4 regions of the Halobacillus sp. Cin3 genome follow, and region 3 is predicted to be linked to each of the others. Evidence: riboswitches for the same ligand, from Rfam matches in the RefSeq annotation. Region 3 holds a riboswitch; each other region holds the start of a gene.

Region 1 (7,595 bases), on a different contig from region 3:
CTGGTCTCATAAAAAGGAAGCTTCTAAAAATGGCACGACCAACTCTGGTTCTAAAATCGACAAAGGATATGTCGGCCATAAGGCAGCAAAAATGATGAAGCGTTCAAAAAACATAGAAGCAAGGCATCAGAAAGCTTTGGAAGAGAAGGAAACACTCCTTAAAAATGTGGAAACCAGCGAGTCATTAAAATTAGAGCCGTTGAAATTTAAGTCGAAGGAACTTCTGCATGTTGAAGAGCTAACCGTTATGTATAACGATGCCAAAGTCAATCAACCTGTTAGTTTTACTGTTAATCAGGGAGATCGAGTCGTGTTCGATGGTAAAAATGGTACAGGGAAAAGCAGTATTTTAAAGCTGATCTTAGGAGAGTCCGTCCAGCACACGGGAACGATCATATCAAATTCAGGACTGATCATCTCCTATGTGAAGCAGGATGCTTCTGATTTAAAGGGGAGTTTATCCGGTTTTATAGAAGAAAATAATATCAACGAGCCATTATTTAAGGCCATTTTACGTAAGATGGATTTTGAACGGGTGCAATTTGAAAAAGATCTATCCACTTTTTCAGAAGGTCAAAAGAAGAAACTGCTCGTAGCCAGAAGTTTGTGTGAAAGAGCTCATGTATACATCTGGGACGAGCCCTTAAATTTTATTGATATGTATTCCCGTATGCAGATTGAGGATCTTATTGAAAGGTTTCAACCTACAATGCTTTTTGTCGAGCATGATCAAGCATTTAAAAAGAGAGTTGCGACAAAGACAATCACTTTATAGCTTTACACATGATTACATTAATCAGCCCTTTATGAAAACCACTGTTGAAGTTAGGAATGAGGAAATGAAACGATCATTAAATACATTAGGTTCCATCATTCTTTTTATCGGAGTCGTGCTGTTTATCCTTAGGTTTCAATCAGGTATGGATCTTTTTTATACACCCTGGCTCTTTTCTATTACAGGGTTGGGTTTCCTGGCTTTTTATGCAATTGCAGCTAAAGAAGAAACGAGCCTTTTCTGCAGGGTAGGCTTGCACAAGTATGAGAAAATCGGCTGGGATGATGAAATAAAGTCCAGAGCTGTATATCAGTGTCAAAGGTGTGGAAGGAAGAAGACAGTGTTCAGATCTGTGTAGATCCGCTCTAGATTGCCACATAAAGGGAAGGTAATCATGAATTTAGAAGTACCAAATTGGACGATCATTCTAACGGGGTGTTATGTTTTGCTTCATCCTTTTCCTCCCTGAATGTGTGAGTTTTATCAACGGATGATGCTTTTCGTATCAGAAATGAAACCCAGCCCTCTCCCAAAGGTGAGGGCTGTTTTTTATGTCCACTGATTTACGCTCTGACATCTCCCTGACACATTCAAGACTTATAGTGTAATCAGATCAAAGGAAATGAGGGAGCGGAATGAGTGAACAGAAGACATCACTTTTAAAAATAACCGGCATCGCTTTATCATCAGGGATTTTAGGGGCCGCACTTACATTAGGAACCGTTTCTCAATTGGAAGAACTGCCGAATACATCTGAAACGGTCAGTGCGTCTCAAGAGTCGGTGGAAGGTGAGACAGAAACCTTATCCACAACGTCTGCCTTGTCTACAGCGGATGTTGCAGAGCGAGCTTCGGAAGCGATTGTCGGTGTCGTAAACTTGACTAACCAGCAGACGCCGTTTGCTTCGGCAGAGGAAGTAACGGAGGCGGGTACAGGCTCGGGCGTCATTTATAAGGTGGAGGATGATGCCGCTTATATTGTGACGAACAACCATGTGATTGAAGGGGCCTCGGAAGTGGACATCTCACTTTTTGATGGGGAAACCACCTCCGCAGAAGTCATTGGCGCCGATGCGCTTACGGATATCGCCGTTTTGAAAATAGAAGGAAGCTATAGTATTGAACCGCTGGCCTTCGGCGACTCCGATTCCGTCCGTGCAGGCGAGGGCGTCCTTGCAATCGGGAACCCGCTCGGACTGGACTTATCCCGGACGGTCACTCAGGGAATTGTCAGTGCGGTCGACCGGACGATTTCTGTAACGACGTCTGCTGGAGAGTGGGATCTTGATGTCATTCAGACCGACGCCGCCATCAGTCCGGGGAACAGCGGGGGTGCGTTAATCAATGCCTCGGGTGAGCTGATCGGAATCAACAGCTTGAAAATGGCGGATGCCGATGCGGAAGGGCTTGGTTTTGCGATTCCGAGTAATGATGTGGAAACGCTGATTACGGACATGAGTGAAGATGGTCAGGTGGACCGCTCCTACCTCGGCGTGGGTGTCGTCGGCGTCAATGAGGCGCCTGCCCAGTACCGGACGTCACTGCCTGAGGGAACCGAAGAAGGCGTCATTGTCGCCTCTGTCGATGAAACGTCGGCGGCTGCTAAAGCAGGCCTGCAGGTTGAAGATGTGCTGACTTCTATTGATGGAGTGGCAATCTCAGACAGCACGGACCTGAGAAAATATTTATATACAGAAACGAGCGCAGACGACACCGTCGTTGTGGAATTTTACCGCAATGGACATTCGCAGACGGTGAATGTGACCCTTACGGAACAAATCAATGAGTAGAATAGGAGTTTTGAAGAGATGAATAAAAAAATGCTGCTGGGAGGAGTGGTCGCGGTTTCCGCTGTCCTCCTGATTATTTTGAGCCTGAGTATGGATCCGAAGGAAAGTGTAGCTTCCGTGAACGGAGAAGACATTGAAAAGGAGGAGCTGTATGATACGCTGGTGGAACAGTACGGTCAGGAAACGCTGGATACGCTGATTACCAACAAAATCGTTGAACTGGAAACAGAAGAAAATGACATTACGGTGAGTCAGGAAGCTGTGGAGGAAGAACTGGATGTGTACTATGATCAGTACGGTGGTGAGGAAGCCTTTCAGTCCACCCTTGAAGCAAGCGGGATGACGATTGCTGACGTAGAGAAGGATATTGAAGATTACTTAGCTGTTGATCTGCTGCTTGCTGAGAGAATTTCCATCACTGATGAAGAAAAGGAAACCTACTTTGAAGAAAACAAAGAAAGCTATAATGTACCGGAGCAGGTAAGCGCACGCCATATTCTGACCGAGACGGAAGAGGAAGCAGAGGAAGTGCTGACGAAACTGGAGGATGATGAGGCGTTTGAAGATCTTGTGGCTGAATATTCCATTGATGATACGACGGTGGCATCAGGAGGCGATCTTGGAGCGTTCAGTGAAGGTGAAATGGTCGAAGCCTTTGAGGAAGCCGCTTTTTCGATGGAAGTTGGGGAAGTCAGTGATATCGTTGAGACGGAGTACGGCTATCATATCATTGAAGTGACCGATCATACCGAAGCGCAGGATGCGGTTTATGATGAAGTGGAAAAGGAAATTGGTGAGACGTTATACCAATCCAAAGTCAGTGAAGAGTACAACCTTTGGATGCAGGAGAAAATGGAGGAGTACGATATTGAAAATACTCTGGAGTAAATAAGAAAAGGCCAGCCGTTTACAGGCTGGCCTTTTCAGTTTCTTGAACATGTATTGGTCATCAAGTGTGTTTTTTATGAGGGTAACGGTCACATTACGCTTATCGGTGGATGCTTGCCGCGGGCACGGCTTCAGCTAACGTGGGCAGGAAAGCCACCTGCCCAAGTAGATCTTCGGATCGCGCTGTTTCCGCAGGCGTCACCACCGAACGCTTCCCGTGTCCTTTATCCATAACTGTTTTTGAACCTATTCATCTAATAATCCCTGGAAATCATAAACACAGGAAGGATGTCTCTACAACCTGAAAAGGCCAGCCTTTTATGGGCTGACTTTTTTCCGATGCTTGATGGAGGTGCGCGTCTCTAGATAGGAAAGCAGCTCATCGATGATTTGCTCCTTATCGTAGTCCATCGAGGCGACATGGTAGGAATTCTCCAAGACGTATTTCGATACGCTGTTTGAATAGACTTTTCTAAGGATGTAATCGGTATTCTCTGGTGGAACGACGTTGTCAACGCTGGACACAAAACAGGTGATCGGACATCGAATGCCGGTTAATTTTCTTCTGACGACCTTCATATACTTCAACAGTTCCTGGTAAGCGGTCAACGGTGTCTGGGTATAGGTGATTTCCACAGCACCAGGATCTTTGATGTCAGGCTTTCCTTCCTCTATATAAAAGGGCTCGGAAGCTTGTTCCAGATGGGAGAGCGCCGGAATATACATAGCTGGGTTGATTAACGCAATGCCGGAAATGCCGGGATATTGAGCAGCGAGGTCCAGGGTCAGCGTGCCTCCCATCGACTGACCGATGACGAACACCTCCCTGCACCTTGAATACAGTTGAAGATAAGCGGTTTCGATTTGCATATACCAATCGGAAAACGAGCAGGAAGCCAGGTCTTTATAGTGCGTTCCGTGACCTGGAAGTCGTGGCACCGATACGGTATAACCTTGATCCGCCAGCCCTTCTGCCATCTCTCTCAGACTCTGGGGCGTTCCTAAAAAGCCATGACAGAGCAGTACCCCTGTATCATTTCCTTCAAAAAACAACGATTCCGCACCATCAATAACCGGATAGGCTTCCTTCATCATGTTTCCCTCCATCTTCATTCACTGGTCGTTCGATAAAAATCTATTAGTGCTATTAAAATACAATAATTCCGATAAGTCAACTATGTTATATAAGCTGATCGATTTGATCAACGCTTACCTTCCATGTGAAATGGATTTTTCAGCGTCCATCCAGGAATGATAGAATAGCAGAGAAAGTGTAAAAGGGGGCTTGCTTTTGAAGGGAATCCTATTGGTGCTTTTATCTGTTTTATTCCTGACAGCGTGTCAAAGTGAAAGGGAATGGTCCTTCTCTGAAATTGGGAAAAAGGATCTTCCAGGGGACGCGTTGTCCTATTTTCAAACGGACATGGAAATCATATGTTCCAAGATGGAGATCAGAATATAGTATATATCTATTTGAACGGAATAAAACAGGGCGAAGGGGCGGAATATTATACATCCTTCGAGGTCCGGGCAGAAAAAGATACGCTGAACCTGTTATACAAGACAGAGGCCGGCGCTGGTGGTTCGCATAAATCCGAACGCTTCTACAGAGTGGACGGTTATAAAAGTTATGAGATCCTGAGGATTTATGAAAACGGAAAAGAAGCCGTCTTTGAGACCATATCTCTGGGCGGATAATTTTCTCTATCCCTATAGAAAAAAGGACTCTCCTCCTCTCATTCGCCTTACCCTGATACATAGGCGCCGCCAACGCCTATACTACAACCTGGTCATGTGGTGAAGTCACGAGGAGCATTTGATGAAGGGTGCGGGAACAGAACAGACCCACCCATAATCGGAACCCGCGCTTCTTTTACCTACATAAATAAAACAACATGAAAGTGAGTTGGACGATGCGGAATATTCTTGCTGCCTTAATCAGCAGTTTTGTAACAGCTTTATTGGTTTCTATTTATCTCACATCGGATTACAGCAACCTGTTAGGAAACTTATATTTTAATTTAGTCAATATCTATTTGGGGCATGCTGTGTTTGCCCTCCCCCTATCCTTGATAGCCGATCGTTTAAGCAGTCAGCTGTCGTTGGGACGCTTTTTTATTGAGTGGGGCCTGTATCTTTTAATTGGACCACTTCTAGCTGTGTTATTGGCTGTCTTTACGATGTTCTTAAGCTTGTATCTCATACCGATCAGTTTCATTTTTCCAATCACCTACACGCTCGTTAAAAAAATTCCTGCTGCTTTCCTGAAGAGGAGTCTGACAGCGGCTGTCCTCTTATCCGTTGCGGTCACCGCGGCTATGTATTACAGTATCCGTTAGTTTCAGTGTCATAAATAAGCTGTTCGGGTCTTCCTTGTAGCCGGCGAAAGGATCGCAGAAAATAAACCCGAACTTCTTATACAGCTGGACAGCCGGATGGAACGCCTTTTGAGACCCGGTTTCTAAAAAGAGCTGTGTATACCCTCGATCACTGGATTCATTTATGATGTGTTGGAGCATTCTATGGGCGACGCCTCGTCTTAAATGGGAAGAGGCTGTTCTCATCGACTTGATCTCTCCGTGCGCCGGATGGAGTTCTTTCAACGCTCCCATTCCCGCCAGCTCTCCCTTTTCCCAGGCTGTCCAAAAGGTCACGCCGGGCTGCTTTAATTTTTCTATATCCAATGCGTGGATGCTTTCGGGCGGGGAGTGCAGGGTCATATTGAAAAGGTGCTCCTTTATGAATGCTTGTACTTCCGCACCTGTTAAATCATCTTTTTTGATGTTCATCCAATGCCTCCTGTTCTATTCGTCATCCGTTTACATTTCGCGATTGAACAGGACTTGTCCTTTCCAGACGCCTATGTTGTAATGAAAATAACAGTTTTATAGCATGTTTCACTAGGGGAGCCCTGATGACCGGGCTGAGAAAAGCAGAAGCTTTGACCCTTACAACCTGATCTGGCTCATACCAGCGGAGGGAAGTGAAGCGGTCGATGATTGATCTTTTCTTACATGATGATCAAGCCCGCTCCTTCTCTCGAAGGGGCGGGCTTTTTATATGGAAGGAGAGAGTACGATGATTCAGTTAGAGGAATTGCTGCAGAGAGTGGAGGAAAAGGAAGAGGAGATGCGCCAGCTTCTAGGGGATTTGGTCGCCTTTCCGACGTTAAGCCCTCCAGCCCGAAATGCGGCGGAAGCACAACAGTACATAGAAGAGTATTTAAGCCGGATGGATTTTGAAATAGACACATGGGAACTGTATCCCGGTGATCCGATTGTCGTCGGAACGAAAAAAGGAACCGACCGGGAACATAGCAGAAGTCTCATCTTAAACGGTCATATTGATGTGGCTGCGCTGGATGAAGGGGAATCGTGGGGGCATGATCCTTTTATACTGACCTTGAAGGACGACCGCTTGTACGGTCGCGGCACGGCGGATATGAAAGGTGGAATGGCGGCTGTTCTGTTTGCACTCAAATTGCTCCATGAAGCGGGAATCGAGCCGGCCGGCGACCTTCATGTGCAGTCCGTCGTCGGTGAAGAGGTCGGAGAAGCAGGAACAAAATCCTGTGGAGAAAGAGGGTATCAGGCAGATTTAGCCATCGTAGCCGATACGAGTAACTGTGCCATTCAGGGGCAGGGAGGCGTCATTACCGGATGGATTACGATTGAAAGTCCGGAAACCTTCCACGACGCGGAACGCCGTTCGATCATTCATGCCGGTGGAAAAAGATACGGAGCAGGGGCAATTGAAAAAATGATGAAAATCATCCAGTCGCTGCAGGAATTGGAGCGGCACTGGGCGGTTACGAAATCGAGTCCGGGCTTTCCACCTGGATCGACGACAATCAATCCTGCTGTCATTGAAGGTGGAAGGCACGCGGCTTTTATCGCCGACCGCTGTGCTTTATGGATTACCGTGCACTATTATCCAGAAGAGCATTACGAAGATGTGATCGAAGAAATTGAAGCACATGTCCGTGCTGCCGCCCAGGCCGATCCATGGCTGAAAAACCATGCCCCTCAATTCAAATGGGGAGGAACGTCCATGATTGAGGACCGCGGAGAAATTTTCCCCGCCTTTTCTGTTGATCCTGCTCATCCAGGGGTACAGCAGCTCCAACAGGCCCATAAAACCAT
Region 2 (7,595 bases), 750 kb from region 3:
AAGTTTGGCAAGCATAGGCTGATTTCTCCTTCATAATCAGAATAAATGACTCCACCCGGGAATGAGGGTGAATGAATATTTTGTTCGCTTTTTCAAACGGGGTAGTGAAGAGCTGGTTATCGTTCTTTCAGCTGTCTACACTTGTATAATATTCCAACCTCATGGAGTCGTCAATCTTTTATTCTATTCTTCTTTGATTCCATATGGCAGGGTTATAGTTGTTGGAAAATTATGATAAAGTAGAGGGTAGGAAGGTTCTTGAATGCAAGTGAATCATTTATTTTCCTATCTGTTTTCAAATAAAAAACAGGAGTGTACACAACGTTCCTGCGGATAGATTATAACAAAACAGCTTCAAAGCTTACACAGTCGGGGCTGGATTACAAAACAGCAGTCATCCATCATAAGGCTGTCGTGTGGGAAGTGCCCGGTTCGCAAGGGTTAACCAGTGAATATCGCTTTTATGTACGTAAAAACGGTTATAACATGACAGACAGCATGATTTTATTTCGGACATAAAGGATTAAGTTAGATGAATAGGCTCAGGATGGCGGATGGGGGAACGATATGGAGTTTAAGGAATTGACTACAGAACGGCTGCGTCTTGTGGAAATGACTGATGGATATATTGATGACTATTTTCACATCTTGTCCAGAGACGAAGTGACAAAGTATATTGGGATGCCTTCCCTCACCCACCGGGATCAAGCTGACGGAATGATTCAAACCTTTAAAGAACAGTTTAAGTCTGAAAAGGCTATACGATGGGGTATTTTGCTCAGCGAAGAAGAAAAGTTTATCGGTACGGTGGGGCTGAGTCATTTAAGCCTCTGGGGGAGAAAAGCTGAAATAGGGTATGAACTGCACCCCGGCTATTGGAAAAGGGGATTGATTACGGAAGCAGTTGCACATGTTCTTACTTATGCGTTCGAAGAATTAGGACTGTTCAGGGTGGGAGCGGTTACCTTCCCGGCGAATACTCCTTCATCAAGAGTGCTTGAGAAAACAGGGTTTCTTAGAGAGGGCTTGCTGCGGGGCTACCTGTTTCAAAATGGAGAAAATCATCATGCCTATATGTATTCCATACTGCGTACCGAATTCAGTAAACGTCAAAGTAGGGATGTGTAACCAATGAACATAGGGAAACTTTTATTATGGATAGCCGGTATTGCACTTATTTTTGGTGGAGGGTATGCGACTGCTGTGTATGTTGGTGACACGCCTTCCTATACGCTGACTGCCGTGAAAGCAGGAGAGAATAAAGAAACGGCTACCACACTTCATAATGGAGAGCATCAGGCTGAACTGGATACGATGCTCAATATTTTGCTGAATCAAAAGCCGATGGAAGGGGCATCTGTGGACATGGAAAATCCAGATGTAACCTTGAAGTTGATCAGTCCGGAGCGTTCCATCGGCATTCTGGATGCAAGGGTTTGGTTTGAAGAAGACAGGGCTGTACTTGGGATCCGTAGTGGACAGACGTGGAATAGTATCCGGTTTTCGGAGTTGTCACAAAACGATGCCTCATACATCCGGTCCATCGTCGGCGAAGAATAATTCATCGTTTTTGGTAAGTGCTTTATTTAAAGTGAATGGAATGATAGAGAGGGAGGGCGCCCTCTCTTTTTTTCTCTAGTAATATCCGGGGAGGTATCCAGCTCAACATGGATTTAAAACTGGCCGTTATACCATTGGAAATAGTCCAATTGAATAGACAGAACGATCAATGCCCCCAGCACCGTAAACATGAGTAGAGGAAACCCCCAGTCCTTTGTGCTGATTTTCATAGGTCTGTAAAACGTACGTGACCGTTCCCCCGTAAATCCTTTGGACTCCATCGCAGCAGCTGTTCGCTCTGCTTTTCTGACAGCGCCTGCCAAAAGAGGGATGGAATAGCGCTTCAGCTGTTTGAATCTTCCTTTTACTGATTTGGATTCTGTGACTCCACGTATCCGGTGGGCCGCCCGGATCTGATCGAATTCTTCTTTCATCATTGGAAGGAAACGGTATCCTGCCATCAGTCCATAAGCAAGCTTCGGAGGCAGTTTCAACTGTTGAATGAGGCTTAATATGAAATGAACCATGTTTGTCGTAAATACAAACAAAAGAGATAAGGCGGCAAAGGCCATTACACGAAAGGAAAGCGCCAGAGCCATCAACAAGTCTTCTTTTGGGAACAGAAAACCAGCAAGGCGGATAGTCTCGCCGGGCCTGGCTGGTTCATCGGCAAAGGCAATGGTCGTCCACAGCATCCCGAAGGCGAACAGGGTGAACGCTGAGAGGTATAGGAGATATACTCGTTTCCGAAACCTGCCGAAAATCAATGTCAAAGCGATTGTGAATCCTGTGAAGACAAAAGGCGTTACAGGATCGAATAAAAAGGCAAGGACAAAGACGAGTCCGATTATCGTGCAGGCTTTCATGGCAGGATTAAGAGTATGAAGGGACATGAAGGCAGCTCCTTTCTATTAATAATCGATCCAGTTGAACAGGAAGGGGAGGTTCAATATGCCAATCCGAAAGTCGGTTATGTTTCCACAGATGCTCTGGGAGACCATCGTAAGCGATCCTTCCTTGTTCCAACACGATCACCCTTGTCGCATAGTGGTGAACAAGCTCCATATCATGTGTGATCATAAATAAGGTGGTCCCTTGTTGAAAGCGCTTTTCAAGCAGAGCCATCAGCTGTTGGGTGGAGACTGCATCCTGGCCGAAAGTCGGTTCATCCAGCAAGAGAAGTGATTGATTTTCCACTATCATCGTGGCCACGCTTAAGCGGCGTTTCTGCCCCTGACTTAACTGATAAGGATGATGCTTGTCTAATCCATCCAATCGGCAAAGGGAGAGCAGATTTTCAACCTGCCGGCATATTTCCAATTCGGGTGTTCCCCGCTGTCTTAAACTGAACGCAATTTCCTCGAACATTTCATCGGTTACAAATTGGTGCTCCGGATTTTGAAAAACATACCCCACCTGTGACCGTAAGTCGTCCGCTTTCCATGTAACCGTGCCTTTGTCGGGCTTTGTGATGCCGGCCATTATTTTGGATAGGCTGGATTTGCCACTTCCATTCGCCCCTACCACAGCAATCCATTCTTCTTCATAAAGGGAGAACGTAAGATCTTGTAAAATAGCTTTCCACTGAACATCGGATAATTCCAGGAGCGGCTTCCCGCGTCGGTTCGGGTGACGAACACCTGAAGGAACTTCAATGTCCCGCTGCGTCAGTTCTTCCAGGGTAAATGGATAGGGAGGAGGGCTGCCTTCGTCTATGCTGTACTGCACAGCATAGGGAAGCCGGATACCTTGATTGTGGATGGCGCGGGCCTGGTTATTGAGGACTTCTTTTAACGGTCCCTGAGTAAGAATCCCTCCATCGGAATGGAGTACAACGACATGCTTGAGAAGCTCCAGCCATCCTTCTAATCTGTGTTCGATTACAATCAAGGTGAGACTCCTTGTTTTTTTTATTGAAGTCAGAGTTGTAATGAAATCACGAGCTGACTGCGGATCCAGATTGGCTGTCGGTTCATCCAGGAGAAGGATGTCCGGTTCCATCACCAGCACACAGGCAAGGGCCAGTTTCTGCTTCTGTCCGCCGGACAAATGATGGATGAAGGATGTTTTTTTATCCAGTAAATTCACCTGTGCAAGGACATCATCTATTTTGTGTTCCATCTCCTCAGCAGGTACATGAAGGTTTTCTAAACCGAAGGCGATTTCATCCTCGACGGTGAGCATACAAAATTGAGTTTCGGGGTCTTGAAAAACACTTCCAACGGTTTTAGCCAGCTCTCCAGGTTTGAATGCGCGTGTTGAACGTCCGTAAATGGTAACACGGCCCTTCATCTCACCATCCAAATCCTCCGGGTAAAGCCCGTTTATACATTGGACAAGTGAGCTTTTTCCTGAACCGCTCGGGCCAAGGATGAGTGTGTCCTGTTCGTTTTGGATGGAGAGGGTGATATCCGTCAATACGGTTTTTTCATTTTCTTCATACGTAAGCGTCAGGTTTTCCAATTGTACAGCCGTCTTCATCAGGAAGCCCTCTTCTTTCTCAGTTCCCGTCCGAGAGCAAAACTGGAAAGGACGCCGGTACGTGCAAGTCCGTCAGCGATGGCCTTACCAAATACTCCGGAAATCACAGCGCCGCTGACCATACGGACAATCAGCATGGCAGCAACGTATCCACCACTTAACGCAGCGTATCCAGATTGGAAATACCCCCATGCAAAACTGAAAACGGCAGCCATCACGCCGGCGAGCATGAGTACAGAAAGATGATAAGACCGGTAACGCGTCAGAGCAAACGCACTTTCGGCTCCGAGTCCCTGAACCATTCCCGTTAAGATCAAAATAGGTCCGGAAGCATTTCCAAGCAGAACTTCAATTGTCGCTGCGATGGTTTCAGAGAGAAAAGCTGCGCCCGGGCGGCGTAAAATATAGGCGGCAATGATGGATACGATGAACCAGATACCAAAGATAAAATCATATCCGATTGGACCAAAGAGACCTGAGAGAAGTTTTCCAACAGGCAGGAAAGCGAGGTAGACAACAGCGAAAACGACAGACAAAACAGATAGAACAACGATTTCTTTGAGTTTCCAGTTTTTCATAAGATGCTCTCCTTTGAGGAAGGGCTGTTGACCGACACCGATACAGTCATGACGGTGTGAGACGACCCTGAAGCTTCTGTCTCACGGAAAACATTTTCCAACCCTTCGAAAACCGTATGGGTATCTCCGTCAAGCCTTGTAGAATAGTGGGCGGGCGTCACTTGGATGCCCTTCGATTTCATCGCTTCAATCTGCTTGTATATTGTATCCATATAGCTGCCCCCTCCCATTGGATACAGGGAAAACTTAGCTGCCAATGGCTGGGTGATCGAGCGGGAGGCGTCTTCATTCCTCCGGTGCAGGGATTCAGCCATATACGTATCTCCAGCCGAATCTCCCGGGCACCCAATTGAATAAGTCGCATGAAAAGCCGCATGAACATTTGTTTTGGATACATGAAGAAGGATGGCCTTCGTCACATCAAAAATATGTTCCACTCGTCCCCGTACCGTCGTTGTGACATCATCGGTATCGAGCCATACTTTAGATGTATCCACTTTCTTTAAGCTTTCCAGAATTATACCCGCAAACTCATCACTCATCGGATGTATAGAAAACGAACATCCGGCAATTTTTGATGTACCACAAACTTGATCCATCCATCATTCCTCCTTTTTTTAAACACAAAAAAACTGCATCCCATGGGAATGCAGTCCGTTGATCGATGAATAAAACCTGTAAAGGCCTGATTGATAGAACGGCTGCACTTCCCCACGCTAGTATTATCTAGTTCGGGTGCCAAGGGTCGGATCATCCTCTCAGCCGCTCGCAGCAGCTCCCCTAGTGCCTCATATGTATACAGTTTTTTGTATTGATTCTATCGTAGCGGATGTTGGAATATTTGTAAATGTTTATTCTTCTTTTTATGAATACGAACGATAGAGTTCATTTTCAAAATCTTCCAATCGTGGTACGCTGAGGGTAATAGAATCCGTCATTTATTGAGTGGAATAAAAGAGTCGGGCAATCAGAAGACAAGGGATACCATCAACAGGAAGGGGAGACAGGCATGAACAATCACATGCATCGGGCAAACAGGTGGATAAAGCGGTATGCACGTCCATTGGAAGCCGCCAGATGGGAAGCTCTTTTTGGAAGAGGTCCTAAAGAAAAAGTTCTCGATTATTTGAGTGCGTTCCAAAATGAAGATGGAGGTTTTGGTCATGGAATTGAGCCGGATTTTCAACTTCCAGCTTCTTCTCCAATGGCCACATGGGCAGCTTCCCAAGTGCTGACTGAATTGAATGTATCTTCCAAAGAGCCGATGCTTCAACAGATGGTTTCCTACCTGCTTCGCTCGTATGATCGTCAATCAGGGATGTGGCCCTCGGTTGTTCCTGAGGTCAACCATTTTCCTCATGCACCCTGGTGGTCGTGGAGGGAAGGGGTGCAGTCCAACTGGATGTTTAACCCGGCGGCGGAATTGGCCGGTTTTCTCATCGACTGCTCCCAACGGGATACGGAAGCCTGGGAAACGGGTGTGGCTGGTGCTGTTAAAGCTGTAGAACATTTGATGAGTGTCAGTCAGATGGATTTCCACGAATGGCAGTGCTTTCAAAATCTACTGATCTCCTTGGACAAGCATAAAGGACATGTTCATAATCTAATGCCTTATGGACTTGATCAGGTGCAGTCCCACCTTCTTGCTTTAGGCGAGAACTGCTTTAGTCAGGATCCTTCGGAATGGGGAAGTGGGTACGGTGCTCTTCCGACTGACATAATATCGTCCCCACAGCATCCGTTATATGCTAAATATAAACCTTTAGTATTGGAAAACATCCGTTATTATTTGAAGACGCTGAAGGAAGAAGGCATCTGGGATATCACCTGGGACTGGGGAGACGGAACAAAAGCTTTTGCTGTAGCCGAACAACAATGGAAAGGAATTATGGCAGTTCAGCGTTGGAAAATCATCCATGCTTTTCAAGGAGAATGGTAAAACGACATAGAGGCCATAGCGTCTCTGTTGTACGTGGAGGTTGGAAAAAGGGGCGTTTTTTATCTTTTCCCAGCCCCTTCCTTCTTTATGGAATCCTGTTTCCCGTTATCTCCCGATAGAGGAAATCGGTTCTTTATACAGTGGGGATAACCAGCACAGAGGGAGGAGCAAAGATAAGCGGGCTCATACCTGTTTGTTTCACTTAGCAGCAGGTGCTGGTTTTGTGGTTATCCGTGTCCTGATTCATGAGGGGGACGTCCTGGTGACCGGGAGTATCTGTGCTGCTTTTGTTAATGGTTGAATCAGACGATGTTTCACAAGCGTCTACTCAGTGGATGACCTGAAGGAGATCACCCTTGGTTAAAAGACCACTTGCTGTGAAGGCTCCTTTTTCAGTAATATAAAGGAATAAAGAAAACCGGGATACATGTGTTATGTATCCCGGTTATTTTTATGGCTTAAACAATCTTAATTTTAAGTTGTCTTCATTCTGAGAGCAGTCCAGATAAGGAAGTTTTTCATAAGGATAGTACCGCACAGTTGTCGGGTTCATATCAAGCAGGCCGAATAGTTCCTTCATATCCGTAATCCGATTCAATTGAATGAGCGTATCTTTCCCTGCGAACGATTGGAATCTTGCAGACGTAAATCCTTCTTCCTTGATAAAGTTAAGAATGTCCATTAGTTAGTCTCCTTATGGCCGTAAGCTGGTTGGACATGTGCTCATTATATTTTCATAGACTTAACCGGCTTCGATACCTACCGGCTGTTATTCTACAATAACAAATATCTTGGAAAATAGCCAACTTTTCCCGTCTACTTATTGTTTTTGTAATATAAAAAAGAAAAAAGCCACGTATCCAAAGACACGTGACTGTTCTTAGTAATAGGGAGAAATCATTAAATAGACAACGACGCCTGTGAAACTGACATAAAGCCAGATCGGCATCGTCCAGCGGGCGATTCTCCTATGTTTATCCACTTTCATTGCCAGACCTCTGAACAGTGTTAACAGGGCCAGGGGTACAATAAGTGCG
Region 3 (7,595 bases):
TAAAGTGATTCCGAAAGCCGGCAATCCTCACGAAGTGAAAAAGGTGGAGGACATGACACAGGACAAGCAGAAGGACCGCGACCTTTTGAAGATGGGAACGTTCACAGCCCTCGCCATCGCGATCCACAACTTTCCAGAGGGGATTGCCACCTTTACCGCAGCGTTGAACGATCCGGCTCTTGGGATTGCTATTGCCACGGCGATTGCCATTCATAATATCCCGGAGGGAATTGCGGTTTCTGTACCGATTTATTTTGCCACAGGAGATAAGAAAAAGGCGTTCAATCTTTCCTTTTTGAGCGGATTATCCGAGCCGATCGGGGCTATTCTTGCCTATCTTGTGCTCATGCCGTTCTTGAATGATATGGTTTTTGGGATTCTTTTCGCCGGTGTCGCGGGTATTATGGTCTTTATTTCGCTTGATGAACTGCTTCCGGCCTCCAGAAGGTATGGGGAGCCTCACTTATCTATTTACGGCGTTGTCGCCGGAATGGCAGTCATGGCGCTGAGCCTGCTGTTGTTTATTTAATAAAAATCCCCCGGCTGCCTGATGGCGCGCGGGGGATTTTTTAATACGTCTTTCCACTGTAAAGATCTTCAATGACACTTTGGATGCCCGCTTTTTTTCGCTGGATCAGCCGCCAGTTGATGGTGATGGATTCCTCCTGCCTGCTTCCAAGACGGGTAAGGTCATCCTCGACTTCGACCGTATGCGTGCTCAGTGCCTTGAATTTTTCAGCGGCTTTATCCTTGAGCCACGCTGTAATGTGCTCGTTCAACTGAGCTGTCTGCTCATCTTTGGAAGCGAGGGAGGTGCGGAATGTAAACTTTCCCTGATGGAATGAAAAGGTCGTCTCTTCTGAGTCTGCCTGATCAAATAACAGCTTATAGGAGCGGCCGAGATAGGTGATTTTCTGTCCCTCTTCCAATGAAAAAGGTCCAAGGTAGAGGTCCTCGTGTGTTCTCTGCCAATGATTTATGATCCATTCGGCTTTCTTTTCTACAAACGCATGAATTTTTTCCTCTGATTTTTCCTCAGGCGCCGTTACCTGTATCCCGTTTAAATCATCCAGATATATTTTTGTGAACTGCAGCTGCGGCTGTTTATGGACGGTATATTGTATCGTTGTCTGATTATGCTGTAGGAGCGGCATATCAAGACCTCCTTTACATGTCGGTGTTGTTGTAAAAAAACAGTGCCCCTGAATAGAGGAGCACTGCTTAGAGGTTACAGGGTGATTTTCGCTTCCCGCTTCTGAAAATCGACGTCCTGGTAATACGAGTTCTTCACAAGAACGTTCGGACCGAGGCATTCCACTGCCGGGCAGTGACAGTTGAGGCTTTTCGCTGTATCGGTCTGCATCCACTGGTGGTATGCGTCTTCCAAGGAAGTGTCCTGGATGTTGCCAAGACCGGGCTCGTCCCCGAAGTCGGTGACGATAATGTCGCCGCTGAATATGTTGACATTCAAGCGGGAGCGCCCATCCGGGTCGTTTCTTACCGTCACATTTTTCGCGCTGTACAGGCGCTTCAGCATGTCCAGATCCTCGTCATTGGTACTGCATGGATAGTAAGGAAGGGTGCCGAACAGCATCCACGTATCTTCATCACGGTGATCAAGCAGGCGGTTGATTCCTTTACGCATATCCTCAAGGCTCAGTGTTTCAAGTGCACTGGCGAAGTCCACCGGATACATCGGGTGGATTTCATGCCTTGCACACTTCATTTCTTTCACATGATCGTGGATCGCTTCCAGGTAAGGGAAGGTGCGGCGGTTCAGCATCGTCTCCGCCGATACCATGACGCCCTCATCCGCGAGACGCTGGGAGTTCTCCACCATCCGGTCGAAAAATTTCTTCCGGTTTTCCTCGGAAGGCTTGCGCTCCATCCGGGCAAAGCCGGTGTGGATGAATTCCTCAAGCGTTCCCCAGTTATGCGAAATATGTAAAACATCGAGATAGGGGATGATCGGAATATAGCGCTCATAAGGAAGCGTCAAGTTGGAATTGATCTGTGTGCGTACGCCGCGCTCATGGGCGTATTTTAACAAGGGGAGCACATAGTTTTCGACGGATTTTTTCGACATCATCGGCTCCCCGCCTGTGATGCTCAAAGTCCTCAGGTGAGGAATCTCGTCCAGGCGCTTCCGGATCAAATCCATAGGGAGCGCTTCAGGGTCCCTCTGCTGCAGGGTATATCCGACCGCACAGTGCTCGCAGCGCATATTGCACAGCGTCGTCGTCGTGAATTCAATATTGGATAACGTCATATGCCCGTGTTCCTTCACGTCCATGTAGGCTTCCCACGGGTCATACTCAGGTGTAAGCTTCTGAAGCTTCATGTTGGTACTCATAAAATATGAAACTTCCTTTCTATTTGATTAATTCGGTCTTAACCTTTCCTATTCTAACATTATTCAAGCTTGAACTATACCATTCCTTCCTGTTGAACGTGAAAAAGCAGCAGGAAACGCTTGCACATCGAAAAAGGAGTTTCCCCGTGTGACAGCGAAAGGAAAAGGGTAGACGAATAGATAAAGGAGGAGACCATTGATGCAGCCAACCGTTATTATTACCGGATCCTCCAGCGGATTCGGACAGCAGACCGCTGTGAAATGTGCAGAAAGAGGCTTCCGTGTGATTGCCACGATGCGGAATATGGAAAAAGCGTCGGTTTTCCAAAATGCAGACCTGCCGGAAGACGTGAAGCAGAAGATTGAAGTGTGGCAGCTGGATGTTACGGATGATCCATCCATTGAACGTTTTAAGGAAAAAGCAGAAAAACTGGAGCGGGTGGATGTTCTCGTGAACAACGCCGGCTATGCGGTAGGAGGGTTCCTCGAACAGGTTCCGCTTGAGGATTACCGCCGGCAGTTTGATACGAACGTCTTCGGTGTTATAGCCGTGACGAAGGCCGTGCTGCCCATCATGCGGCGCCAAGGGTACGGAAAAATACTAAATGTCAGCAGTGTCAGCGGCTTGATTGGTTTTCCCGGTCTATCCGCGTATGTATCGTCCAAACATGCGCTGGAAGGACTTTCTGAAAGCCTGCGCTTTGAGCTGCAGCCGTTCGGCATAGATGTCGCCTTAATCGAACCTGGATCCTTCCAGACGAACATATGGTCTTCCGGAATGGCGCTTCCAGAAGAAGTGCACAATCCTTCATCTCCCTATGCCTCTTACATAAAAGGACTGTGGAGTGCCTTGAACGAAGAGTCACGGGCCCAGCCGGATTCGGTCGCCGACCTCATGACAGGGCTGATCCAAAAAGACAAGCTGAAAAAACTGCGTTATCCTGTCGGGGCGGGCGTCCGTACCAACGTGCTTTTGAAACGGCTTCTTCCATGGGCATGGCTCGAGAAAACGGTATTAAAACGAATCTTAGGTTCCAACAAGGCAGAAGGAGGAAAAACAGATGGCCGAGTACAGCATTCTTGATGGGGCAGAGGAAATCAAATACGAGGGCAATGAGGTGGGGATTCTCGTTTCCCACGGGTTCACAGGGACGACCCAGAGCATGCGTCCGCTCGCTGAAGCATACGCACGTGAGGGATATACCGTTTATTGTCCGCGGTTGAAAGGACATGGCACAGCACCGGAAGATATGGAGGCGACGTCCTATAAGGACTGGATTGAATCAGTGGAGAGCGCCTACCAATGGCTGAATGAACGGTGCAGCTCTATTTTTGTTGTCGGTTTATCCATGGGAGGAACGCTTGCCCTTTATATGGCCAGTGAGCATAAGAGCGTCCAAGGGGTTATTCCGATCAATGCAGCTATCGATATCCCCGTGATGGAGGAGAGCGCGGCGACAGAAGAACGTTTTCTTGATGCCATCGGATCCGATATTAAAGACCCCGATCAGGATGAACTTGCCTACGACAAAACACCAGTCAAATCCATTACCGAAATTACGGTCTTAATGGATCATGTGAAAAAGCGGCTTGACACGATTCACTGCCCGATTCTGATTTTCGTCTCGGATGAGGATCACGTCGTCCCGCCAAATAATTCAGAGGTGATCTTTGATTCGGTCTTTTCGGAGCATAAGGAGCTTGTCCATATGGAAAACAGCTACCATGTCGCAACTCTTGATCATGACCAGGATTTGATTGTCGAGCGCAGTCTGGAATTCTTCCAGAGGTATACGAATACAAAATAGACTCTATTCCCCGGGAAATAAGATTTGTCATCGGAAAGAAGTTTGATATAATAGATGCATAGCAAGAAGAGTAATCGGTACAAAGCCTACAAGGGGAGCCTAGCGGCTGAGAGTGAACCTCGTTCAGACCCTTCGAACCTGTCAGTTAGTACTGGCGCAGGGATGGCGGCTTTTTTGATGGTGCAATGCATTCGGGATCCCTCCATCAGGAAGCGTCCCTGTCTGCATTGCTTTTTTTGTGTCTTTTTTTAAAGGAGGAATGCTGGAATGAGAAACCGCAGAGTACTATTTTTAGTTGAAATTGCGATCTTTTCCGCATTAGCACTACTACTGGATATCATCCCGTTTTTATCATTTAAATTATGGGCCCAGGGCGGCTCGGTTTCGTTTGCAATGGTTCCGGTCTTCATTATGGCCTTCCGCTGGGGCGTGAAGGGCGGCGCAGCGACCGGACTGCTGCTCGGCATCTATCAGATTCTGACCGGTGCCTATATCATCACCCCTTTGCAGACGCTGTTGGACTACATTGTGGCGTTTGCGGTGATCGGTGCGGCAGGAATCGTGGCCAAACCGCTTTGGAATGCGATCCGCTCCAAGGAAACGAAAGCCTTGATCGGCTGGATCATTACCGGCTGCTTTATTGGCAGTGTACTCCGTTTTTTCGGTCATTTTGCGGCGGGTATCATCTTTTACGGCGAATTCGCTCCGGAAGGACAGCCGGTCTGGCTGTATTCCCTCGTTTATAATGGTGGATACATGCTGCCTGCGTTTATCCTCAGCGCTTTTGTAATCAGTCTTTTGTTTATACAGCGTCCGAAGCTCGTGCTTCATTAAAATGAAAAAAGCCTTCTGCCACAGCGGCAGAAGGCTTTTTTTTCCATGTTTCAAAAGGACCGGTGGAGTGAAAAGACAGGCAGAGACCAGGGGGGATAGGGATGAAAAGAATAAAAGGATTACTAAAGAAGAAATGGGTCTGGCTGCTGCTTTTGATTGTGCTGCTCCTATCGGTCATGATCGCCTATCATACTTCATGGAAAGCGCTCCCTGAAGGTGTGTCCTATAAAGGGGATGTGCACCAGATGGAGGATATCGAGTTTTTCCGGGACCTCTCCTATGAAAATCAAGAGGGGGATACGGTTCATGATCTTCAGGTTTTTGAAGAAATGTATTCCACTATAGGAGGAGCGGATGATTTTATTGTCGCTGATATGTTTCTCTTCAACGGCTACACCAATGGGAAGCATGAATTTCCCGAAATCAGCAGACGTCTCGTGGATGCCATATTAGAACGGAAGAAAGAAGTGCCTGACCTTGAAGTTGTCTTCATCACCGACCAAATCAATACCACCTACGGATCCTATGAGTCGGAAACGATCCGACGGCTGGAAGATGGTGGGGTGAACGTTGTCTTAACTAACCTGGACAAACTGAGAGATTCCAATCCGTTATACTCCAGTGCCTGGCGCCTGCTGTTTTCATGGATGGGGACGGAAGGGGACGGATGGATCGGCAACCCGATTGCCAAGGAGGCCCCTGACGTGACGCTCCGATCCTACATGAAGCTGTTGAATATTAAAGCGAACCACCGGAAGCTGCTAGTGACTGAGGATTCGGCAATTGTATCCACGGCTAACCCTCATGATGCCAGTGGGTACCATGAGAACGTCGCTTTCAAAATGACTGGTCCGATCATAGAGGATATTTTGGAAGCGGAAGAAGCGGTCGCCCGCTTTTCCGGTGAGGAGTTCATCGAATACAGCAGCTATGAATGGGAAGAGCAGGGAGGACCGCTTCAGACACAGTTCGTGACCGAAGGAAAGATCTATGACGCCGTGCTGGAAGAGCTGGAGGACGCCGGTAAAGGGGATAACGTATGGATCGGGATGTATTATTTAGCGGATAAAAAGGTGACCGCCCGGATCGATGAAGCGGCCAACCGCGGGGCTGAAGTGCGTATCATTATGGATCCCAACAAAACCGCATTCGGCCATGAAAAGCCGGGGCTCCCCAATTTGCCGGTGGCTGCGGAGCTGAAGAACCTCGGAAATGAGAACATCAAGCTGCGCTGGTATGACACGAACGTCGAGCAGTATCACACGAAAATGCTGTATGTAGATGGTCCGGATGATGACGCGATCGTTGCCGGTTCTGCCAACTATACGAGAAGAAACCTGTCCAATCTCAACCTGGAAGCGGATGTCGTCATTCAAGGGCCCGGGGACGAGGAGGTTTTCCAGGAGGTTAACGACTACTTCACGCGGATCTGGTCCAATGAAGACGGCCATTATACAACCGAGTATGAAACCTACCAGGATAACCTGACGTCCATCCGCTATGCCACGTATTATCTGCAGAAGTGGACATGGTTTACAACTTATTGAACGGAAGCCCCTGACGCATCTCTTGCGTCAGGGGCTTTTTATCAGGAAAGGACTGCCTGAGCTTTCGCAGGATTGGTTATGATCAGAAGTACCTTTCCTTCATCCAGGTCTTCTTCATATTGTCCAGCTTCTTCTTTGGAGAATCCGATTTCCTGCATCTTCGTACGGAGCTCATCGCCTTTTTTACTGAAGATATTCGTGATGACGCTTTTCGCATCCTGCTCGGAAGCACCGATCGTATTCGCATTCACACTCTTCGAAATCCGTTCGGTCCGGTCATCATCATGGGACAGGATGTAAATCTCTTCGTTATCAATGCCTTCGTTCTTCAGCTTCTCCACCATATCCTTCAACTGTTCATCATTTGTGTATTCACGTACAAGTGGTTTCATGTTTTTCACCGCTCCTTTGTTTATAGAATGTTCTACAGTGAAATTACCCGTTATTTTCCAGTGTTAATCGGAAAATGGGTAGAGAAGGAGATCAGAATGTGTTGTCGAATGGTAAGGATATTGGAGGGAAAAGAGATGAACAATCAAATCATTGCTACATTTTCAATCGCCGCCTATGACCCCGATCGTGAAGAATGGGGCTTGGCGGTACAGTCGAAGTTTTTAGGCGTCGGCTCCGTCGTACCATGGGCGAAAGCAGGTGTGGGGGCGGTGGCCACCCAGGCCTTTGCCAACCCTGCCTATGGCCCGGATGGGTTGAAGCTCCTTGAGGAAGGTCTGTCTGCGGAGGAAGTCATCAAAAGGTTAACGGACGATGACCTTCAAAAAGAAGACCGCCAAGTCGGAGTCATCGACAGCTCCGGCCGGGCAGCGACTTTTACCGGAAAAGATTGTTATGACTGGGCCGGGGGGATTACAGGGAAGCATTATGCTGCCCAGGGAAACATATTAGTGAATGAAGAAACGGTGACCGATATGGGAAATGCGTTTGAAAAATCGGAAGGCCCGCTGGCCGACCGGCTCATTAGAGCCATCCAAGCGGCGCAGGAAGCAGGAGGAGACAGCCGTGGAAAGCAGTCAGCGGCCATCCTTGTTGTAAAGG
Region 4 (7,595 bases), 110 kb from region 3:
TTGAACTGTAGTTTAAAGAAAACATCGGAGGAGACATCCCATACCGAAGCACTCGGACGGGAGGTTCTCGATATCCTGGAAAACGAAGGGGTACATACGGAAACCGTCCGTCTGGCGGATTATCATATTCCAAACGGCGTGGCGAAGGACCTCGGGGACGGAGATGAGTGGCCGGAGATTTTTGAAAAGGTCAAAGAGCGGACATCCTTCTGATCGGAACACCGCTTTGGCTCGGGGAGAAAAGCAGCATCGCAAGTGTGGCGATGGAACGTTTGTATGGAAGCAGCAGTGAAACGAATGAAAAAGGACAGGCGGTCTACTACAACAAAGTCGGAGGCGTCGTCATTACTGGGAACGAAGATGGAGCCAAGCACGCCGCTGCCTCTATGATTTACGGCCTTTCCCATATAGGTTTCGTCATTCCTCCGAATGTGGATGCCTACTGGGTCGGAGAAGCCGGTCCCGGCGCGTCTTATCTGGATGAAGGCGGCGGAGAGGAGAATGAGTTTACAAAAGGTCATGTGAAGATGCTTGCCTACAATACGCTGCACCTGGCCCGTATTTTTAAGAAAAATCCTATCCCTGCTGTTGGCAATACCACAGAGTAAAAGGAGCTGCTATATGGAAACGACCCATCAAAGTGTATTAAGTCTCTATGCAGAAACGAGAACAATTACGGAAAAGCTTGTTCAAACGCTGAAGACGGAAGACTTTGTTGTACAGGCGGCCAAGCATGTGAGTCCGACGAAATGGCACCTGGCGCATACAACCTGGTTTTTCGAGAAATTCATTTTGGAAGTATACATTCCTGATTACCGGCATTATAACGAGGCTTTCTTATTCCTCTTCAATTCCTACTATGAAACCGTCGGAGAATTCCACCCGCAGGAGAGGCGGGGTTTGATTACCCGCCCTACGGTGGAGGAAACGATGGACTACCGCCGTCATGTGGATCAGGAAATGAGCCGCCTGCTTGCTGAACGTGTCGGTGACGCAGATATTGACGGGCTTGTGGAAATTGGTCTGCAGCACGAGCAGCAGCACCAGGAGCTTATCTTAATGGACATCAAATACAACTTTTCCTATAACCCGCTTTATCCGGTATTCAAGGAGCAGGTGGATGCTTCCTATGGCCGTGCTCCTGAGCTTTCGTTCTTTGAATTCAAAGAAGGGATAGCGGATATCGGTCATAACGGGGAGGGGTTTGCTTTTGATCATGAAGGGCCGCGGCACAAAACGTATCTTCATCCGTACCGCATTGCCAACAGGCCGGTAACGAACGGGGAGTTCATTCAGTTTATGGAATCGGGTGGTTATGAACAGCCCGAGCACTGGCTTTCGGACGGCTGGGGAACGGTGAAGGAAAATCAGTGGAAACATCCTCAGTACTGGGTGAACAAAGACGGGGAGTGGCACATGTTCACACTTTCCGGTCTGCAGAAAATCGATCTCGATGCTCCGGTCAGCCATGTGAGCTTTTACGAAGCCGACGCGTATGCGAGGTGGTCCGGCCGCAGGCTTCCGACTGAACAGGAGTGGGAGCATGCCATGGAAAAGCTTGAAGTGGATGGTCACTTTATGGAGCACGAACAGTATCAGCCGCATTCCATTTATAAGGGAGACGGAACGATGGAAAAGGCATACGGCGATGTATGGGAATGGACCCAGAGCCCATACGTTCCCTACCCGGGGAATAAACCACTGGACGGGGCTCTAGGTGAATACAATGCCAAATTCATGGCGAATCAGCTCGTCCTCCGAGGAGGCGCCTGTGTCACGCCGCAGTCCCATATCCGGGCGACGTACCGGAACTTTTTCCATCCGGAGATGCGCTGGCAGTTCAGCGGATTCCGATTGGCGGAGGATGTATGAAGACGCATTTGAATGTAAAGGCGCCATCCAATATACTCAGCGGTCTTTTTGAAGAAAAGAAATGGATTTCCTCTAAATTTCTATACGATGAGCAGGGATCGCAGCTGTTTGAACAGATTACAGATCTGCCGGAGTATTACCAGACACGGACAGAAGCGCGGATTCTTCTGGAAAACCTGAGCACATGGAAATCAGTTTTCCATGAACCATCCGCCTTGATTGAGCTGGGCAGCGGCAGCAGTAAAAAGACGAAAATTCTGCTGGATCATGTGAAGAACATCGAAAGCTATATTCCGATCGATATTTCTGAAGAATTTCTGGCGGATACGGTGGCTCAGCTGCAGACATCCTATCCGGAGATTCACATTCAGGGCGTCAGTGCGGACTATACACAGCCGTTTACACTCCCTGATTTGAAAGGGAAGAAGAAAGTCATATTCTTTCCAGGCTCCACGATCGGAAATTTTGAACCGGGGGAGGCAGAGCGTTTTCTCGGAAATATCCGAAGTCTCCTGGAACCCGGCGATGAGCTGATCCTCGGAGTTGATCGCAAAAAAGATGAAACGGTCATTGAAGCGGCCTATGATGATGCGGCAGGGGTGACCGCCGCGTTTAATAAAAATCTGATCACAAGGATTAATCGTGAGCATGAAGCGTCCATTGATGTGGAGAGTTTTTCCCATGTGGCTCTTTATAATTCAAGTGCCGGAAGGATTGAAATGCATCTGGAAAGCGTCAGGGATCAAGTTCTTTCCGTCGGAGGGCATACCATTGAAGTGAAGAAACAGGAAAGAATCCATACAGAGAACTCCTATAAATACGATCCAGAAGACATCATCCAGCTGGGCAGATCGAGCGGATTTCTGCTTCAGCGTGTCGTATCAGATGAAAGAGAGTATTTCAGTGTCTGTCTGATGGAAGTGGTTTAAGAGGAAGGCCCGGACTCTTTTTAAGGGTCTGGATTTCCTTTTTTAAATAGAGTTAAGGGAGGAAGAGAAGGGTGATTTTAATCAGTTCCTGTCTGGCTGGTATGAAAGTGCGCTATGATGGCACCGACTGCCTCCAGGAGAAAATTCAAAAGTTAATATTGGAAAAGAAAGCGGTTCCCGCCTGCCCGGAACTGCTGGGAGGGTTCATGGTCCCGCGTCCCCCGGCAGAGATTGTCGGCGGTGATGGGGAGGATGTGCTGAAAGGACGGGCCCGTGTAATGGAAAAGACAGGAAACGATGTAACAGAGACGTACATAAGAGGCGCTTATTTGACATTAGAAACAGTAAGAGATCTGCAGATTGATACGGTGGTGTTGAAGGAGGGAAGCCCGTCCTGCGGCAGTACCCTCATCTATGACGGCACGTTCAGCGGCAGGCAGGTTGCCGGAAAAGGGGTCACAGCGGCCCTGCTTGAACGGAACGGCATTCAAGTGATGAGTGAGATCGATTTTATCCATACGTTGGTGTAAAGAGCCCCCTCTTAGGGGGCTCTCCTCATGTAGAAAAAGTATTTCTCCAATAGTGAGTCTGCGATTGTCACGTTCCGCTTATCGGTGGATCTTCGGCTCGTGGTTTCCCGCAGGCGTAACCACCGAATCCTCCACTTGAACTCCCCTGATCCAATTTAGCTCGTCCACGGGAAGGGAAAGGTCGCAGCTTCTGAAGGCACTGGAATAACAACAAGTCCTTCTAAAAGCTGAGAGCCCTTCTCATGGAACACTTTTTACTGGATGAATCCCGCTATAGAAGTAAACAGACAGAAAACAGAGACGGCATAGTATAATGAGGCGCGTCTTTTGGTTGTTTCTCTCTGTTCTTCAACACCAAGAATAACCATGAGTACGGCTAAACCTGCGAGAGTGAAAGACAAAAGGTCTCCTGATGTACCTGACCATAATCCGTAGCCGGATATAAAGACGATTATGACGGACAGGAAGATTCGAATCTTTTTTAACATATGTATCCGCTCCTTATAAGTGGATGGTTCTCTTTCCTTACTGCCTTCCTTTAAAGGACATAAAAAAACAAGGCAAGGCTGACAGCACTCAGGCCCAAGTTCAAGAAGGCATGCTTTTTCTGACGGATTAAATAATACCTCCAGCCGTCCAGCCCACTTTTCACGGCCCAGAACAGGATAAGAAGGGTGGCTGCGGTGTCGTTATTGGCAGAGCTGTCATCCAGCAGGTACCATCCAGCTGTGATCAAAAGCGCAGCGGGAAGGATGTTCCACGCAGAAAGGACCTTCAGTTGCGTCATTGATTTCCTCCTCTCCGATCCATATTTTACCTGAGATAAGCTTAAAAAAACACCCGTCCTGAAAAGGGCGGGTGTTTTTAGAATGGATAAAATGACCTGCCTTCCGTGCAGATAGCCATTATCAGTGGATAACTGACTTGGAAAGGAAACCCTTTGATCCAGTGGATCTTCGGGTTGTGTTTTCCACGCAGGCGTCACCACCCAATGTTCTTCGTAAGCGAAACAGATTCCGCAGAAAAAGAAGGGCTTCCAGAGAAAACGATCTTTGATTTGCTCTAGAAAGTGTTGCCGCTGTGTCTGGAAGACATTCATGTTACACAGATCGGATGATGCCGCCTTCGACTTTCTGCATTGCTCCATTAATGGCAGAAGCTTTCGGAGAAGCGAGGTAGACAACGACACTTGCCACTTCTTCCACCGTACCAAAGCGCTGGATCAGAGAGGTCGGCTCATTGTTTTTGAAGTAATCCTTCGTAAAGGATTCCAACTCTTCGCCTGCGTTCTCTGCTGCTCCCTTCATGAACCCGGCTACTCCCTCGGTCCATGTCGGTCCAGGAAGGACGGCGTTAACGGTTACGTTGGTGCCTTTTGTACGCTCCGCCAGGCCGCGGGTCAAGGAGTTAATCGCACCTTTTGTTGTGGAATAAGGAATCATTTCCGCCAGCGGTTTCACGCCGGCTTCACTGGAAATGTTCAGGATCCGGCCGGTATCCCGTTCAAGCATTTTGGGAAGGAAATGACGCGACAAACGTACGGCACTCATGATGTTGGTTTCAAAGTAATTCATCCAATCCTCATCGGTTACATCTTCGACATCTTTCACTTCAAACATGGCTGTATTATTCACAAGTACATCCAGGTCACCGATGGCCTCGACTTTTTGGATCAGCGCATCTGCGCCTTCTTTCGTCGACACATCAGCAGCAAATCCTTGAATGTCTCCGTGAGGATTTAATTCGTTTACAATACGATCGAGCTTTTCCTGAGTACGTCCATTAATGACGACGCGTGCACCTTCCTCAAGGAAAGTTTTCGCAATTTCTTTTCCGATTCCTTGTGTAGATCCGGTCACAAGGACAAGTTTATTTCTAAGTTGTAAATCCATGGTTGGAACACCTCTTTATCTTTTATTGCAAAGAGTATCGTACGGCTTTTGAGAAAGATACACAATGAATATGCTCACCAACCTTTTCTCCGGGAAGGAGAGGAGTTTGGTGTGTCGTGTCGAATTTGGTAAGGATTGGATGAAAAAGGAGGTTTGTATATGTCGTATTCTTATATCATAAACGTAGAAGCGGCCATTATGAAAAACGGTCAGTTTCTGCTCATTCAGCGGTCACCGGAAGAGGAGCATGCCGGCGGTCTCTATTCGCTGCCTGGAGGGAAAATGGAGTTCAGTCCGGATTCCCTTGATGTGCTGGAAGATAACGTCCGCCGTGAAATCAAAGAGGAAATCGGCCTCATTTTGGATGGGGACCTTACCTATGTACACAGCAATACTTTTTTAATCGGGGATATCCAGGTTCTGAATGTCGTATTTTTAACTGCCGATTTCAAAGGAGAGCCTTATATAAAGAGCCCGGAAGAAGTGGCGGACATGGTCTGGGTAGAGCCCGATCTGAACGAGAGTCCCGTCCCGATTCCTCCCTGGACAGCCAACAGTATCCAGAAAGCAGTGGAACGGCAGTCGAAAATCTATTTTTGACAAAAAATTCTAACGTGTTACGATGAAAGAGAATTGAATAGCGAGCGATCCACTAGGGGTGCCTTCTCAAAGGCTGAGATTAAAGTAATGCTTTAAGACTCTTGGAACCTGATCTGGTTTATACCAGCGTAGGGAAGTGGCCGATACCTATACATGTCTATGAAAATAAATGTATATCAGCCACTTTTCCTATGCCGGGGAAAGTGGCTTTTTTAGTGGGAAAAATCAGTGGCGGATCGTTCAACAAAGGAGAGAGTGGACATGAAATTTTCAGAAGAAATTAGAAAAGCCGTAGATGAGATTTGGGAGGGAAGCTTTCAGCATCCTTTTGTAACGGGGATTGGAGAGGGAACGCTTCCTCTCGAAAAGTTCCGCTATTATGTGCTTCAGGATTCCTATTACCTGTCCCATTTTGCCCGTGTCCAGTCATTGGGAGCTGCAAAGTCTGAAGATATGGCTGTCATGGCCAATATGGCGTCTCATGCTCAGAGTACGTACGAAGCAGAGCTTGGGCTTCATGAGAATTTTTCGAAGCAGCTGGGCATTACGCAGGAAGAGCGGGAGCAGTTCAAACCGTCACCAACGGCCTATGCTTATGCGTCCCATATGTACAGAGGAGCGTATAACGGGGACTTAGGGGATGTGATTGCGACGATTCTTCCGTGCTACTGGCTGTATTATGAAGTCGGCGAACATTTGAAAGAGTCGTCGCCGGAAGAACCGGTCTACCAGGAATGGATCGCGGCTTACGGCGGGGATTGGTTCCGGACGCTTGTAGAGGAGCAGATCGAGCGTCTTGATGAACTGGCTGAAAAGAAGACAGATGCCGGCAGAGCCAGGATGAAGGAATTGTTTATCATCAGCAGTCAGTATGAATATATGTTCTGGGAAATGGCTTACCGTATGGAGGAATGGCCGTTTGATATAAAACAGTCGATCGCAGCCGGACGTGAATGAAACTGCATGTCATATCCACAGGGCGGCAGTCCCGGGAGGAACTGTGCACGAGGGTGGCTGCGATTGAACCAATGATCGATTTCTTCCACCTTCGAGAAAAGCAGTGGTCCGCAAGTGAAATAGCGGGAACTATAGATACTTTGACGGAGCTCGGGTTTCCGACCGAAAAGCTCGTGATCAATGACCGGGTGGATGTAGCAGCAGCAAAAGCGGTGCCACACGTGCAGCTGGCTGGTCACAGTTTATCGGTTCAAGACGTGAAGCGAGCGTTTCCATCTTTACACGTCAGCTGTTCCGTCCATTCGGCAGAAGAAGCGGTGGCCGCAGAGGCTGAGGGAGCGGATGCTGTTCTATTCGGCCATGTCTTTGAGACGAATTCCAAACCCGGGATGCCGGGGAGGGGGCTTGGTGCACTGAAGACCGTCACCGGGGCCGTGTCCCTGCCTGTCATTGCTATTGGGGGATTAACACCGGAAAATGCTTCCAGTCTTAGGCATTACGGAGCGTCGGGAGCGGCCGTGCTGTCGGGGGTTCTTCTGGCAGAAAACGCTGAAGAAGCGGTGCGCCGTTATCGATATCAATTGGAAAGGAGATGAAGGGATGCTTTATGACGCAATCGTTGTAGGTGGAGGAGTCATTGGCAGTTCTGTGGCCTATCAGCTTGCCAGGCGGCAGAAAAAAGTGCTCGTCATCGACCGGGGGAAAACCGGACAGAAGGCATCAAGCGCCGCAGCGGGCATGCTCGGTGCTCAGTCCGAATGGAAAGGGGACGATCCGCTTTTTCAGATGGCGAGAACGAGCCGGGCGATGTTTCC

The links. A riboswitch is a leader RNA that binds a small molecule or an ion and turns the genes downstream of it on or off. The one in region 3 is predicted to bind thiamine pyrophosphate.
Region 1: it holds a riboswitch for thiamine pyrophosphate, as region 3 does, so the genes downstream of both, QMA39_RS09235 (acetylornithine deacetylase) here and thiT (energy-coupled thiamine transporter ThiT) in region 3, are expected to answer to the same signal.
Region 2: it holds a riboswitch for thiamine pyrophosphate, as region 3 does, so the genes downstream of both, QMA39_RS05115 (YkoF family thiamine/hydroxymethylpyrimidine-binding protein) here and thiT (energy-coupled thiamine transporter ThiT) in region 3, are expected to answer to the same signal.
Region 4: it holds a riboswitch for thiamine pyrophosphate, as region 3 does, so the genes downstream of both, tenA (thiaminase II) here and thiT (energy-coupled thiamine transporter ThiT) in region 3, are expected to answer to the same signal.

The regions. Positions count from the first base shown of each region.
Region 1 covers NZ_CAMZMV010000002.1:216,636-224,230, reverse strand. The annotation lists gene QMA39_RS09270 (Lsa family ABC-F type ribosomal protection protein) at 1-775, shown strand, start outside; gene QMA39_RS09265 (trypsin-like peptidase domain-containing protein) at 1,411-2,565, shown strand; gene QMA39_RS09260 (peptidylprolyl isomerase) at 2,584-3,453, shown strand; gene QMA39_RS09255 (alpha/beta fold hydrolase) at 3,772-4,545, opposite strand; gene QMA39_RS09250 (hypothetical protein) at 4,927-5,151, shown strand; gene QMA39_RS09245 (hypothetical protein) at 5,367-5,792, shown strand; gene QMA39_RS09240 (GNAT family N-acetyltransferase) at 5,748-6,242, opposite strand; TPP riboswitch at 6,346-6,452, shown strand; gene QMA39_RS09235 (acetylornithine deacetylase) at 6,532-7,595, shown strand, end outside.
Region 2 covers NZ_CAMZMV010000001.1:944,785-952,379, reverse strand. The annotation lists gene QMA39_RS05145 (sporulation protein) at 1-15, opposite strand, end outside; gene QMA39_RS05140 (GNAT family N-acetyltransferase) at 568-1,128, shown strand; gene QMA39_RS05135 (hypothetical protein) at 1,132-1,560, shown strand; gene QMA39_RS05130 (energy-coupling factor transporter transmembrane component T) at 1,674-2,453, opposite strand; gene QMA39_RS05125 (ABC transporter ATP-binding protein) at 2,434-4,041, opposite strand; gene QMA39_RS05120 (ECF transporter S component) at 4,041-4,619, opposite strand; gene QMA39_RS05115 (YkoF family thiamine/hydroxymethylpyrimidine-binding protein) at 4,616-5,218, opposite strand; TPP riboswitch at 5,311-5,411, opposite strand; gene QMA39_RS05110 (hypothetical protein) at 5,629-6,558, shown strand; gene QMA39_RS05105 (hypothetical protein) at 7,010-7,240, opposite strand; gene QMA39_RS05100 (DUF420 domain-containing protein) at 7,439-7,595, opposite strand, start outside.
Region 3 covers NZ_CAMZMV010000001.1:191,659-199,253, forward strand. The annotation lists gene zupT (zinc transporter ZupT) at 1-529, shown strand, start outside; gene QMA39_RS01060 (YgjP-like metallopeptidase domain-containing protein) at 570-1,154, opposite strand; gene yfkAB (radical SAM/CxCxxxxC motif protein YfkAB) at 1,229-2,353, opposite strand; gene QMA39_RS01070 (SDR family oxidoreductase) at 2,553-3,437, shown strand; gene QMA39_RS01075 (alpha/beta fold hydrolase) at 3,415-4,161, shown strand; TPP riboswitch at 4,243-4,341, shown strand; gene thiT (energy-coupled thiamine transporter ThiT) at 4,429-4,995, shown strand; gene QMA39_RS01085 (phospholipase D family protein) at 5,097-6,542, shown strand; gene QMA39_RS01090 (general stress protein) at 6,584-6,934, opposite strand; gene QMA39_RS01095 (DUF1028 domain-containing protein) at 7,070-7,595, shown strand, end outside.
Region 4 covers NZ_CAMZMV010000001.1:299,960-307,554, forward strand. The annotation lists partial or broken gene QMA39_RS01695 (flavodoxin family protein) at 1-608, shown strand, start outside; gene egtB (ergothioneine biosynthesis protein EgtB) at 622-1,872, shown strand; gene egtD (L-histidine N(alpha)-methyltransferase) at 1,869-2,801, shown strand; gene QMA39_RS01710 (DUF523 domain-containing protein) at 2,873-3,331, shown strand; gene QMA39_RS01715 (hypothetical protein) at 3,586-3,819, opposite strand; gene QMA39_RS01720 (hypothetical protein) at 3,870-4,118, opposite strand; gene QMA39_RS01725 (SDR family oxidoreductase) at 4,432-5,223, opposite strand; gene QMA39_RS01730 (NUDIX domain-containing protein) at 5,383-5,823, shown strand; TPP riboswitch at 5,868-5,975, shown strand; gene tenA (thiaminase II) at 6,085-6,780, shown strand; gene tenI (thiazole tautomerase TenI) at 6,777-7,376, shown strand; gene thiO (glycine oxidase ThiO) at 7,381-7,595, shown strand, end outside.